3 regions of the Acidovorax sp. LjRoot194 genome follow, and region 1 is predicted to be linked to each of the others. Evidence: predicted binding sites of a transcription regulator. Region 1 holds the regulator's gene; each other region holds the start of a gene.
What was found. Region 1 encodes FNR, which switches genes on or off when oxygen is low (the NO sensors DNR and NnrR bind a similar motif). Its sites were predicted from a motif close to TTGATNNNNATCAA; they were not measured.
Positions count from the first base shown of each region.

Region 1 (4,259 bases):
AGGCCCCAGGCCATCACCGCCACATGCGCCAGGGTCCAGGCGGGGCGCAGCGCCATGGTGTGCTGGGTCAGCCATGCCAGGCTGTCCATGGCCAGGGCCGCGAGGGCGCCTGCCAGGGCATAGCCCGCCAGCCGGCCCGCGTGAAACGCCGCCGTGCGCTGCACCACGCCACCGCGCGGCAACCACCGCACCGGCTGCGCCACGGCACCCGCTGCAGAGCCGCCCCCCTGCCCCACCAGCGCCCCGCAAGGCGCAGAGCACATGGCCAGGCAGTGGGACCCGCCGGCAAGGCCCATGAGCAGGGCGGTCGAAGCTACCGTGAGCAGCATGGTGGGCAAGCGCCTGAAGGCACCCAGTGGGCCCGGGCGGTGCGGCCGGGCATCAGATGATGCGCGAGAACCGCGCCCGGTTGCGGTCTGCCTGCAGATAGCGGTCGAACACCATCGCGATGCCGCGCACGAAGAACCAGCCCATGGCAGTCACTGCGATGCCATCGGGGCGGATCTGCACCAGCCCCTGGCCGGCCATCTCCTCCAGCCGCTCGATCTCGGCCGCGAAGTAGCGCCGAAAGTCGATGAGCCACGCCTGCTCCAGCGGCTCGAACAGCAGCTCGCCCTGGCACATCAGCGCCATGATGACGGCGCGGCGCACCAGGTCGTCGCGGGTCAGCGCCAGGCCGCGCACCACCGGCAGCCGGCCCTGGTCCAGGAAGTCGTAGTACTCGTCCAGCGTCTTCGCGTTCTGGCTGTACGTCGCGCCCACACGGCCGATGGCGGATACCCCGAGGCCAATCAGGTCGCAGTCGGGCTGGGTGCTGTAGCCCTGGAAGTTGCGGTGCAGCCGGCCCTGGCGCTTGGCCACGGCCAGCGCGTCGTCGGGCAGCGCGAAGTGGTCCATGCCCACGTACACGTAGCCTGTGGCCATGAAGGCATCGAGCGAGCGTGACAGCATCGACACCTTGGCGCCGCCCATGGGCAGCTCGGCGGGGACGATGCGGCGCTGCGGCTTGAAGCGCTCGGGCAGGTGTGCGTAGGCATACAGCGCAATGCGGTCGGGCCGCAGTTGCACCACCTGGGCCAGCGTGCGGTCGAACGACTCGGGCGTCTGGCGCGGCAGGCCGTAGATGAGGTCGACGTTGATCGACTCGAAGCCCAGCGCGCGGGCCGATTCGACCAGCGAGAACACCTGCTCCGCGGGCTGGATGCGGTGCACGGCCTTCTGCACCTCGGGGTCGAAGTCCTGCACGCCGAAGCTCAGCCGGTTGAAGCCCAGCTCGGCCAGCACCGCCAGGCGCCTGGCATCCACCGTGCGCGGGTCCACCTCGATCGAATACTCGCCGCCCGGCGCCAGCGTGAAGCTGCGCTTGAGCATGGCCATGAGCTCGCGCAGGCCGTCGTCGGACAGGAACGTGGGCGAGCCCCCGCCCAGGTGCAGCTGGCTCACCACCTGCCCGGTGCCGCAGTGTGCGGTGTGCAGGTCGATCTCGCGGCTCAGGTAGCGCAGATAGACATCGGCGCGGTCATGGTGCTTGGTGATGATCTTGTTGCACGCACAGTAGTAGCACAGCGATTCGCAAAACGGAATGTGCACGTACAGGGACAGCGGCAGCGCCTTGGCCCCGGTGCCTGCGCGGCGCTGCTCCAGCGCAAGCACGTAGTCGTCCTGCCCGAAAGCCTCGACGAAGCGGTCGGCCGTGGGGTAGGAGGTATAGCGGGGCCCTGGCACATCGAAGCGGCGCAGCAGCTCGGGCGAAACAGCAGTCATTGGAAGCATCCTTGCGTACGCTGCCACTGTGCCGTAAGCTGTTCCTCACGTCCTTGATCTACGTCAAGTGATGCCACCAGCCGACCAGCGACAATTTGATGCATGTCAGTCGCCCACCCCCGGTCCGCAGCGAAGCCTCGCCACCACGGGGTGAAACGCCCGAACCCCAACCTGCTGTACCTATGAACCCGCTCACCATGAAAGTCGCCTGCTCCAACTGCAATCTGCGGGAGCTGTGCATGCCTGTCGGCCTGAGCGATGAGCAGTTGCAGCGCATCGACGAGGTCGTGGCCACCCGCCGCAAGGTCAAGCGCGGCACCACGCTGTTCCGCAACGGCGAGACCTTCACCTCGCTGTACGCCATCCGCACCGGCTTCTTCAAGACCTGCGTGGCGACCGAAGACGGCCGCGACCAGGTCACCGGTTTCCAGATGGCCGGGGAGATCATCGGCCTCGACGGCATCGTGAACGACCAGCACACCTGCGATGCCGTGGCGCTGGAAGACGCCGAAGTCTGCGTGATGCCGTTCGACCGCATCGAAGAACTCTCGCGCGAGGTCACGGCGCTGCAGCACCATGTGCACAAGATCATGAGCCGCGAGATCGTGCGCGAGCATGGCGTGATGCTGCTGTTGGGCAGCATGCGCGCCGAAGAGCGGCTGGCCGCATTCCTGCTGAACCTGGTGCAGCGCCTGCACGCACGGGGCTTCTCGCAGTCCGAGCTGGTGCTGCGCATGACGCGCGAAGAGATCGGCAGCTACCTGGGCCTCAAGCTCGAGACCGTGAGCCGCACGTTCTCCAAGTTCGTCGAAGAAGGCATCGTCGAGGTCAAGCAGCGCCATGTGCGCATCCTCGATACCGACGCGCTCAAGCGCATCGTGAACAGCCAGCAAGCCTGCCACTGAGCACCACCACAGGCCAGGACTTCGGCGCCGGCCTCGAGCCGGCGCTGTCGTTTTCAAAACGCCGTTTTCACCACCCGCAGTCTCCGCACACCTCGGCACATCAGGAGCACGACGTCTTGCGGCAATCGTCAGGGCGCTCCCCCGGCGGCACGGGACAGCGGTTCAGCTCGAACGGCGACATCGCCAGCAGCGTGGTCAGCGCGCTCGATGCCATCGTGACGGCCCAGAACGCGAAGAACGCGAGGGTATAGACCCCCTCGCGCGACAGTGCCAGGGGCTGGCCGAACCAGTGCAGGTCGTGCGGATCGACCAGGGCAAAGACCAGCATCTCCATCACGCCGGCCATCAAAAAGGCGGGCCAGGCAATCCACATCAGGCGTTGCGTCCACATACTTGCAGTCTCCTTCGCGGGGCGAACGGGCACGGCGGTACCGCAGGGGCCGCCGGTGCTCGCCGGTGTTGTTGTTCTCGTCTTCGCAGCCGGTCAGCCGGTGGGCGACTCAACGCGGCTGGTCCTGCACCGGCGTGGCGGCGTGGTTGCGGCCCTTCACGGCAGGCGCCAGGCTCTTGGCGGGGTTTTCCAGCGCCTTGTTGATCTCGATGCCCTGGCGGTAGTAGTCCTCCGCCACCACCGGGTCGGGGCGCGAGATGGCCAGCCACAGCGTGACGAAGCCGGCCACGATCACGATGGCGGGCCCGGCGATGACCAGCCAGACGTGGCCGAACTTCCACCACGGGGCGGCGGCGGGCGCGGCGCCCGGACCTGTGGAACTGGCAGAGATGGCTGGGCCGTTGCGGCCGATGGCGGGATTCGATGGCATGTCAGTACTCCTTGCAAATCTTCTCGGGCGGTGCAGCGCCTCAGCGCGGCACCAGGAAAACGGATTTCTCGGTCACATGGGCGGCTCGGTCCACCGCCTGCACGTCGAACTGCACCGCGTGCGAGCCCGGCGCGGCCGATCCGTACGGAATCTGCAGCCGCACCGCCACCCAGCGGGACTCCGCGGCACCGATGTCCACCTCGGCCTCCGAGGCCACTTCGAGCGCGGTCAGCCCGCGGGCGGCGATGCGGTAGCGCTGCGGCCCCTCGGTCGCATTCATGATCTGCAGGCGGTAGATGTTCTCGAGCTTGCCCCCGGCCACGATGCGTGACAGGGCTGCACGGTCGCGCACCACGTCCACCTTCAGCGGCGTGCGCGTGACCAGGCTGGCCAGCATGGCAAGACACAGCGCTGCCAGGATCGCGGTGTAGATCAGCACGCGGGGGCGCAGCACCCGGCGCAGCATCTGCGACTGGCTCCACCGGTTGGCCACGCCGTTTTGCGTGGAGTAGCGGATGAGCCCGCGCGGGTACTGCATCTTGTCCATCACGGTGTTGCAAGCGTCCACGCACAGCCCGCAGCCGATGCACTCGTACTGCAGCCCGTTGCGGATGTCGATACCCACCGGACACACCTGCACGCACAGCGAGCAGTCGATGCAGTCGCCCAGGTCCTGGGCCTTGTAGTCGATGCCCTTCTTGCGCGGGCCGCGCTGCTCGCCCCGCTCGGGGTCGTAGCTCACCACCAGCGTGTCCTTGTCGAACATCGC
Region 1 is NZ_CAXUQB020000001.1:3,917,665-3,921,923, forward strand. It holds gene ACSQ3N_RS17740 (sulfite exporter TauE/SafE family protein) at 1-329, opposite strand, end outside; gene hemN (oxygen-independent coproporphyrinogen III oxidase) at 382-1,764, opposite strand; gene fnr (fumarate/nitrate reduction transcriptional regulator Fnr) at 1,947-2,669, shown strand; gene ACSQ3N_RS17755 (hypothetical protein) at 2,770-3,060, opposite strand; gene ACSQ3N_RS17760 (FixH family protein) at 3,170-3,490, opposite strand; gene ccoG (cytochrome c oxidase accessory protein CcoG) at 3,531-4,259, opposite strand, start outside.

Region 2 (4,259 bases), 2.4 Mb from region 1:
TGTGGCCGCGGATTCACTGGGCGCACGCCGCATCGGCACCATCGGCTGGGCCGTCAGCCAGCGCCATGTGCACGACGCCCTGCTGCTGCCCGACGACGCCATCCGCGCTGCGCAACTGTGGCTGTGGAAGGAGTTCAAGCTGGCCGTGGAGCCCGCCGCCGCACTGGGCCTGGCCGCGCTGCAGACCGGCGCGTACAAGCCCCATCCGCAAGAGACCGTGGCCTTGATTCTTTGCGGCGCCAACTTCGACCCTGCCAGCCTCGGCTAAGTCCGAAAGCAGCGCATGCATCTTGCACTGCCTGCGCGAGCGCACCCGTGGATCTGGCTGTGCCAGGCCACCGGGTGCGTCCCCCTACGGGGGAAGGCGCGAAGCGACTCAGGGGGATTGGATTGCGGGGGGAACTAAAATCCAGTCATGCTAGATATCCTTCTCCTTCGCAAAGACCTCGACACCGCCATCGCGCGGCTGGAAACCCGCAAAATGCCCCAGGCCTTCCTGGACGTCTCGGCGTTCCAGGCCCTGGAGTCCGAGCGCAAGACGCTGCAGACCCGCACCGAAGAGCTGCAGGCCCAGCGCACCCAGTTGTCCAAGCAGGTCGGCATGCTGATGAGCCGCGGCGACAAGGATGGAGCCGAAGCCATCAAGGCCCAGGTGGCCGCAGGCAAGGTGGAGCTGGAGCAATCCGCCGCCCGCCTGGAACAAGTGCAGGCCGAACTGCTGGCCATGCTGGTCGCGGTGCCCAACCTGCCGCACGAATCCGTGCCCGTGGGCAGCGACGAAGCTGGCAACGTGGAAGTGCGCCGCTGGGGCACGCCCGGCACGTTTGCCTTCGAAGTGAAGGACCACGTGGACGTCGGCACGCCGCTGGGGCTGGACTTCGACATGGGCGTCAAGCTCTCGGGCTCGCGCTTCACCGTGATGAAGGGCACCATCGCCCGCCTGCACCGCGCGCTCGCCCAGTTCATGCTGGACGTGCAGACCCAGGAGCACGGCTACACCGAGTGCTATGTGCCCTACGCCGTGAATGCCGATTCGCTCAAGGGCACGGGCCAACTGCCCAAGTTCGAAGGCGATTTGTTCGCGGCCAAGAAGGGCGGCCAAGACGGCGAGCCTGTGCCCGACAACGCGGCGCTGTACCTCATCCCCACCAGCGAAGTGCCGCTGACCAACTTCGTGCGCGACGTGGTGGTGGCCGAGTCCGAGCTGCCCATCAAGCTGACTGCCCACACGCCGTGCTTTCGCTCCGAAGCCGGCAGCTACGGCCGCGACACGCGCGGCATGATCCGCCAGCACCAGTTCGACAAGGTCGAGATGGTGCAGATCGCGCACCCCGACAAAAGCTACGAAGCGCTGGAAGACATGACCCGCCACGCCGAGGCCGTGCTGCAAAAGCTGGGCCTGCCGTACCGCGTGATGAGCCTGTGCACCGGCGACATGGGTTTTGGCGCTGCCAAGACCTACGACCTGGAAGTGTGGCTGCCCGCGCAGAACACCTACCGCGAGATCAGCTCGGTGAGCAACTGCGAGGCCTTCCAGGCCCGCCGCCTGCAGGCCCGCTTCAAGAACGCCCAGGGCAAGAACGAGCTGGTGCACACCCTCAACGGCTCCGGCCTGGCCGTGGGCCGCACGCTGGTGGCCGTGCTGGAGAACTACCAGAACGCCGACGGCACCGTGACGGTGCCTGAGGTGCTGCGCCCCTACATGGGCGGCGTGGCTGTGCTGTCGCCCGCAGCCTGACAGAGTGCTGGGCGGGCTGCGGGCTTTTGCCTTCGCGGCGGCGCCCCGGTCCCCGCGTCTGCTGGTGGCCGCAGCACAGGGCGCGGCGCCGACGGGCACCTAGGTCAAGCACTGCCTGCGCTGCAACGCTGGCGCAGCAGCGTCAGCAGCCAGCCTTCACCAGTCAGCACGCATCCGTTACTTGGTCACCGCAAAGGTGCCCTTCATCAGCCCGATGTGGCCGGGGAACGAGCAAAAGAAGTTGTAGGCCTCGCCCACCTTGAGCTTGGTGGCGTCAAAGCTGACGGTGTCGCTCTCGCCGCCGCCGATCAGCTTGGTGGCAGCCAGCACGCGGGTGTCACCAGGCTTGAGGTAGTTTTTGTCCGCGCCTGCAGGAATGCCGTCGGTGGCAACGGCCTGCATGTCGGCGGCTTTGGCCAACACCCAGTTGTGCCCCATCGAGGCCTTGGGCAGCTTGCCCGTGTGCACCAGCTTCACGGTGACCTTCTTGCAGCTGGCCGGCACGCTCAGGCTGTCCTTGTTGAACTTCATGGCATCCGTGCTTTCGATCTCGAGATCGCAGGGGCCTGCCATGGCAGAGCCTGCGGCGAACAAAGAGGCGGCAACGACGATGTGGGCGAATCGCATGGTGAAAGTGTCCTTGGAGAGTTTCGAGGAGAGGGTGGCGAGCGAGCCGGAGACCCTTGGCGCCCAGAGGCTGCTGGCTGTACAGGATCGTGCCACCGGGCGCCGGGCGGCCCTATGACCTGCATCAAGATGTGGGTGGATGTACCGCATCGGGATGCGAGGCGTGGCGCCGTGAACGATGCGACCGGTTGGCAGGAACCGTGGCCGCTGGCTGAACCCTTCAAAACTACTGCTATAATCGCAGGCTTCGACACACAGGAGAGGTGGCAGAGTGGTCGAATGTACCTGACTCGAAATCAGGCGTAGTGGCAACACTACCGTGGGTTCGAATCCCACCCTCTCCGCCAAATGAAAGCCTAAGTGATTGATTCACTTAGGCTTTTTTCTTTGCTCGCTGACTTTCGTCAGTGAGTGCCTTCAGGCCAGGCCCAGCGCCAAACGGCCCAGCTCTCTCATCGCCCCACCACGTGAGGCATCCGTCAGGACTCCATGACTTTTTCGACCATCCGTTTCACTTGCTGCGCTGCGGTGATGGCTGTGTGTTGGCTGCCATTCGCTTCGGTGCACGCCCAGGACAAGAACGCCGCGGCCTGTGGTGCCGCCATGCTGGGCGATTTCAAAATCGTGGAAAAGCGCACCGCACGGGGCAGCAGCAAGTCTGATGATGGCGATCGCATCAAGATCTCGCGCGACGGCAAGAGCTATGCCTTCTCATTCGTCGGGCCGGACGGCAAGGCCTTCCCGGATGACACCGGCAAGCCCAACGTGGAGACACTGGCGCCCATCGATCCCGAGGCCCTGTGGAAGATGTTGACGGGCAACGACAAAGAGGCGATTGACGAGGCCAAGAAAAGTGGCTCCGTCGTGTGCGGGTTGAAAGGCAAGGACGGCTACTTCATGCGGATGAGCGACAAGACACAAACCAGTTTCACCGCAACCTTGGGCTCGGGCTTCGGCTCTGTGGTGCTGACGTTGGAGAAAGATCAGTAAGGACAAGGCGCGACCAGGCAGCCCGTGCAGGCCTGGGCATTGACGACGGACGTGTTGGCGTCCAAGGGTGGGTGGACGAAGCGCGTGCCGTGCAACCACCCCCATCGCGATGCCTGGCGCCTGGGCTCTGGGTGCCAAGCCCCAGAGCATTACCAGGGGCTGCACTTGCCAACGGTTGCCCTTTGCGCCGCGTGCTGGTGAATGGGCTGCCCACCGCGGCAGCACAGCGCGGCGTCAACGAAGAGATTTATTTTGCAGAATCGCGCCGCTTGGCGCGGCGGGAAAACATGTTGAGCAATTCGACCAGCGCAGAGAACGCCATGGCCGCGTAGATGTACCCCTTGGGGATCGCTGCGCCGAAGCCCTCTGCAATCAGCGTGGTGCCGATCAGCAGCAGGAAGCCCAATGCAAGCATCACGATGGTGGGGTTTGCCTGGATGAAGTTGGCCAGCGGGGTGGCGGCGAAAAGCATGACACTCACGGTCACCAAGATGGCAATCACCATGATCGGAATGTGCTCGGTCATGCCCACCGCGGTGATGATGCTGTCGATGGAGAAGACCAGGTCGAGCAGCAGAATCTGTCCGATGGCTGCGGTGGTCGTCAGCCCGGCGCCCTGCTGGGGCGTGAAGACATCGGGACCGGGATCAGGATCCACGCTGTGGTGGATTTCTTTGGTGGCCTTCCAGACCAGAAACAGCCCACCGGCAATGAGGATGATGTCGCGCCAGGAGAATCCTTTTCCAAACACGGTGAACACCGTGGCGGTCAACCCGACGATGAAGGCGATGGTGCCCAGCAACGCAAGCCGCATCACCAGCGCTGCCCCGATGCCGATGTTGCGCGCCCGGGCACGGTCTTTCTCCGGCAGCTTGTTGGTAAGGATCGAAATGAAGATCAGGTT
Region 2 is NZ_CAXUQB020000001.1:1,544,609-1,548,867, forward strand. It holds gene ACSQ3N_RS07120 (threonine/serine dehydratase) at 1-268, shown strand, start outside; gene serS (serine--tRNA ligase) at 416-1,738, shown strand; gene azu (azurin) at 1,916-2,365, opposite strand; tRNA gene ACSQ3N_RS07135 (tRNA-Ser) at 2,623-2,712, shown strand; gene ACSQ3N_RS07140 (hypothetical protein) at 2,855-3,355, shown strand; gene ACSQ3N_RS07145 (TerC family protein) at 3,603-4,259, opposite strand, start outside.
Region 2: azu (azurin) is a predicted target of FNR. The motif match lies at 2,480-2,493, and genes of this name have one in related genera.

Region 3 (4,259 bases), 280 kb from region 1:
ACACCGCAGACCAGCCCGCAGTGGAAGCCGAACTCTGGGCCGCCGTGCCCGTGCAGGCTGCGCCCCGCGCTGTGGAGCCTCCTCCACCCCCCCCTGCGCCCCCGGAAGTCCGCCCGCCCGCGCCCCCACCACCCGCCCCACCGCCACCGCGGGCCATAGAGCCGCCCGACACGCGCGAGGCCGACATCGCCATCGAACGCGAGAAGAAGCGCCTGGAGCAGGAAAAGAAAGCCCGCGAACAGCAGCAGGAGCGCGACAAGCGCGAACGCGAGCGCAAGGAAGACGAGCGCAAGGACCGCCTGGAGCAGGAGAAAAAGGACCGCCTGCAGAAAGAAAAAGAACGCGAGAAGGACAAGGAACAGCGCGAGAAGCAATTGGCCGAGCAGAAAAAGGCCGAGCAGGACAAGCAAAAGAAGCTGGCCGAGGACAAGCGCAAGGCGGACGAAGCTGCCAAGCGGAAGGCTGATGCGGAAGACAAGCAGCTGGCCAAGCTGCGCGAAGACAACCTGCGCCGCATGCAGGGCATGGCGGGCGCTACGGGCGGCGAAACAGCCACCGGTACCGCACAGCGCAGCGCAGGCCCGTCGGGCAGCTACGGCGGCAAGGTCGCTGCCAAGGTCAAACCCAACATCGTCTACCCCGATGCGCTGTCGGGCAACCCACGCGCAGAGGTGGAAGTGCGCCTGTCACCCGACGGCACCATCGTGGGCAAGCGGCTCGTGCAGTCGAGTGGCAACAAGGCCTGGGACGACGCCGTGCTGCGCGCCCTGGACAAGACCGAGACGCTGCCGCGCGATGTGGACGGTAGGGTGCCCTCGTCCCTCACGATCGGTTTCCGGCCCCAGGACTGACACCTGGAACTGAGAGCGAGGGTTCGATCAAGCCCCGCAGCTTGATCGAACCACCCCTTGTCATCGGCGTGCCACAGTGCCACACGCGCCAGCAGTAGCGACTGCGGCGGCGTCACAGACCGTCGATCCACGCAAACCCATTACGCCCCATACCAAGCAAAAAACCCGGTGGCTGCACAGGCAGCCACCGGGTTTTTGTTGTGCATCAGGTGGGCAGAGCGCAGGTCGTGCATCACCTGCCCACAGGTCGCTTACCGATCCCGCCGCTCCATCCGGCGGTTCAGGTTCAGCGCCCCCAGCGTGCAGGCCACACCCGACAGCAGGTACACCGTCAGGGCCAGCAGCCCGAACTGCGACGACAGATACAAGGCCACCAGAGGCGCGAACGCGGCGCCGATGATCCAGGCCAGATCGGCCGACAGCGCAGCGCCCGTGTAGCGGTACTGCGGCGAGAAGTTGGCCGTGACCGTGCCCGAAGCCTGGCCGTACGACAGGCCCAGCAGCACAAAGCCCAGCAACAGGAACATGGTGCTGCCCACTTCGCCCGAGTTGAGCAGCACGGGCGCCATGAAGCTGAACACACCGATCAGCACCGCCATGCCGCCCAGAAGCTTGCGGCGGCCCAGGTGGTCCGACAACCAGCCCGACACCATGATGGCGCCAGCGGCCAGGAAGGCACCCACGATCTGCACACCCAGGATCTGCGTCACGGGCTGGTCCGAGTACAGCGTGATCCACGACAGCGGAAACACGGTGACCAGGTGGAACAGCGCAAAACTGGCCAGCGCCGCAAAAGCTCCCAGCAGCACATTGCTGCCCTCGTCGCGCATCACGCGGCTCACGGGCACGGGTTGCAATTCACGCTCCTGCAGCAGCTCGGCGTAAGACTGGCCCACCACCAGGCGCAGACGGGCGAACAATGCCACGACGTTGATGGCAAACGCCACGAAGAACGGATAGCGCCAGCCCCAGGCCAGGAATTCCTGCACCGAGAGGTTGCTGTACAGGTAAGTGAACAGGCCGGCCGCCAGCACGAACCCGAGCGGTGCGCCCAGCTGGCCGATCATGGCGTACCAGCCGCGGCGGTCCTTGGGGGCCGACATCGCCAGCAGCGACGGCAGGCCGTCCCACGAACCGCCCAGCGCCAAGCCCTGACCGATGCGCAGGATCAGCAGAGCGACGATGGCCACCACGCCGGCATCCTTGTAACCCGGCAAGAAGGCCATGCCGACGGTGCACACGCCCAACAGGAACAGGGCGATGGTGAGCTTGGTGCCACGCCCCCAGCGACGCTGGATGGCCATCGAGATGGCGGTGCCGATCGGGCGGACCACGAAGGCCACCGCCAGCAGCGCAAACGCCATCAGGGTGCCGTCCAGGCGCGACAGGAAGGGGAACAGGAACGACGGGAAGACGAGGACGCAGGCGATCCCGAAAACGAAGAAGTCGAAATACTCGGACGAGCGTCCGATGATCACGCCCACAGCGATTTCGCTGGGGGTGACGTCCTCATGCGTATCAGCCCGCGAGAGAGAGGCGGCGCTTTCTTCAAAGCCGGCCGCAGGGAAAGTGGCAGTGGCGGGGCTGCTCATGAACAGGGCTCCTTCGTTGTGTGAATAAGACAGCCTTGTTCTACACCCAAGTTCGGCTGCCGACAAGTGCGGTTTCACTATGACGGATGCAGGACAAAGCCGTAACCATCTGCTTTTGCACCAGGTTGGGGCAAAATTTTTTGACCTTGGACAAAATGTCCAATGTACAAAAAAGCTAGAGCTATTACATTCGACGGCACTCCGTTATCCGCGTTTACCCTTAAACAAACGCCCCGATTGCGCTCATCCCATGCCCAAAACCCCTCTGACCCGCGTGCCTGTCTGGCTCGCCGCGCTGGCTGCCGTGGGCAGCCTGGCCGGCTGCAGCAAGGCGGTCGTCCTCAACCCTGCCGGTGACATTGCCGCGCAGCAAGGCCACATGGTCATCCAGGCCACGCTGCTGATGCTGATCATCATCGTGCCGGTCATTGCGCTGACCCTGTGGTTCGCCTGGAAGTACCGGCACAACAATGCCGCCAACACCGAAGACGACTACGACCCCGACTGGCACCATTCCACCACGCTGGAGCTGGTCATCTGGACGGTGCCGCTGATCATCATCATCGCCCTGGGCGCGCTGACCTGGATCGGCACGCACAAGCTCGACCCCTACCGTCCGCTGGACCGCATCTCGTCGTCCAAGCCGCTTGATGCGCAATCGACGCCGCTGGAGGTGCAGGTGGTGGCCATGGACTGGAAGTGGCTGTTCTTCTACCCTGAACTGGGCATTGCCACGGTGAACGAACTGGCAGCGCCGGTGGACCGCCCCATCCTCTTCAAGCTCACCGCCACGTCCACGATGAACGCGTTCTACGTGCCTGATCTGGCGGGCATGATCTACGCGATGCCTGGCATGCAGACCGAGCTGAACGCCGTGATCAACCAGCCCGGCGTGTACAAGGGCATGTCCTCGCACTACAGCGGTTCGGGCTTCTCGGGCATGACGTTCAAGTTCCATGGCCTGAGCCAGGGCGACTTCGACCAGTGGGTTGCCAAGAACAAGTCCGAAGGCAAGCCGCTCACGCGCCAGACCTACCTGGACCTGGTCAAGCCCAGCGAGCGCGACCCAGTGCAGCGCTTCGCCAGCGTGGAAGACGGCCTGTACGACAAGGTGCTGAACCGCTGCGTCGAGGACGGCAAGATGTGCATGCACCACATGATGTCCATCGACGAGCGCGGTGGCGAGGCCTTCATGAAGGCCCAGGGCCTGAACCTGCCCCAGGACGTCTGCACCGTGGGCAACGCCGCCCAGGTGGTGGCCGCCCTCGAAGCGCGCCACGCCGCGGTCTACGACCGCACCCTCTCCCGCCAATGATCCGCGCATAAGAGACCGACGAACATGTCCACCTCACCCGTTGTAACCGAACCGCACTGGGCCCTGGGCCGAATCACCTGGGACTCGGTCCCCATGGCGCACGAGCCCATCGTGCTGTGGACCTTCATCGCCACCGTGCTCGGTGGCCTGGTCGTGCTGGCCGGCGTCACCAAGTTCAGGCTCTGGGGCCCGCTCTGGCGCGACTGGATCTGCAGCATCGACCACAAGCGCATCGGGATCATGTACATGATCCTCGGCCTTGTCATGCTGCTGCGCGGCTTTGCCGACGCGGTGATGATGCGCCTGCAGCAGGCCATGGCCTTCGGCGACAACCTGGGCTACCTGCCGCCGCACCACTACGACCAGATCTTCACGGCCCACGGCGTGATCATGATCTTCTTCGTGGCGATGCCGCTGGTCACCGGCCTGATGAACTACCTCGTGCCGCTGCAGATCGGCGCGCGCGACGTGTCGTTCCCGTTCCTCAACAATTTCAGCTTC
Region 3 is NZ_CAXUQB020000001.1:4,194,872-4,199,130, forward strand. It holds gene tolA (cell envelope integrity protein TolA) at 1-851, shown strand, start outside; gene ACSQ3N_RS19125 (MFS transporter) at 1,103-2,443, opposite strand; gene cyoA (ubiquinol oxidase subunit II) at 2,694-3,758, shown strand; gene cyoB (cytochrome o ubiquinol oxidase subunit I) at 3,783-4,259, shown strand, end outside.
Region 3: cyoA (ubiquinol oxidase subunit II) is a predicted target of FNR. The motif match lies at 2,584-2,597, and genes of this name have one in related genera.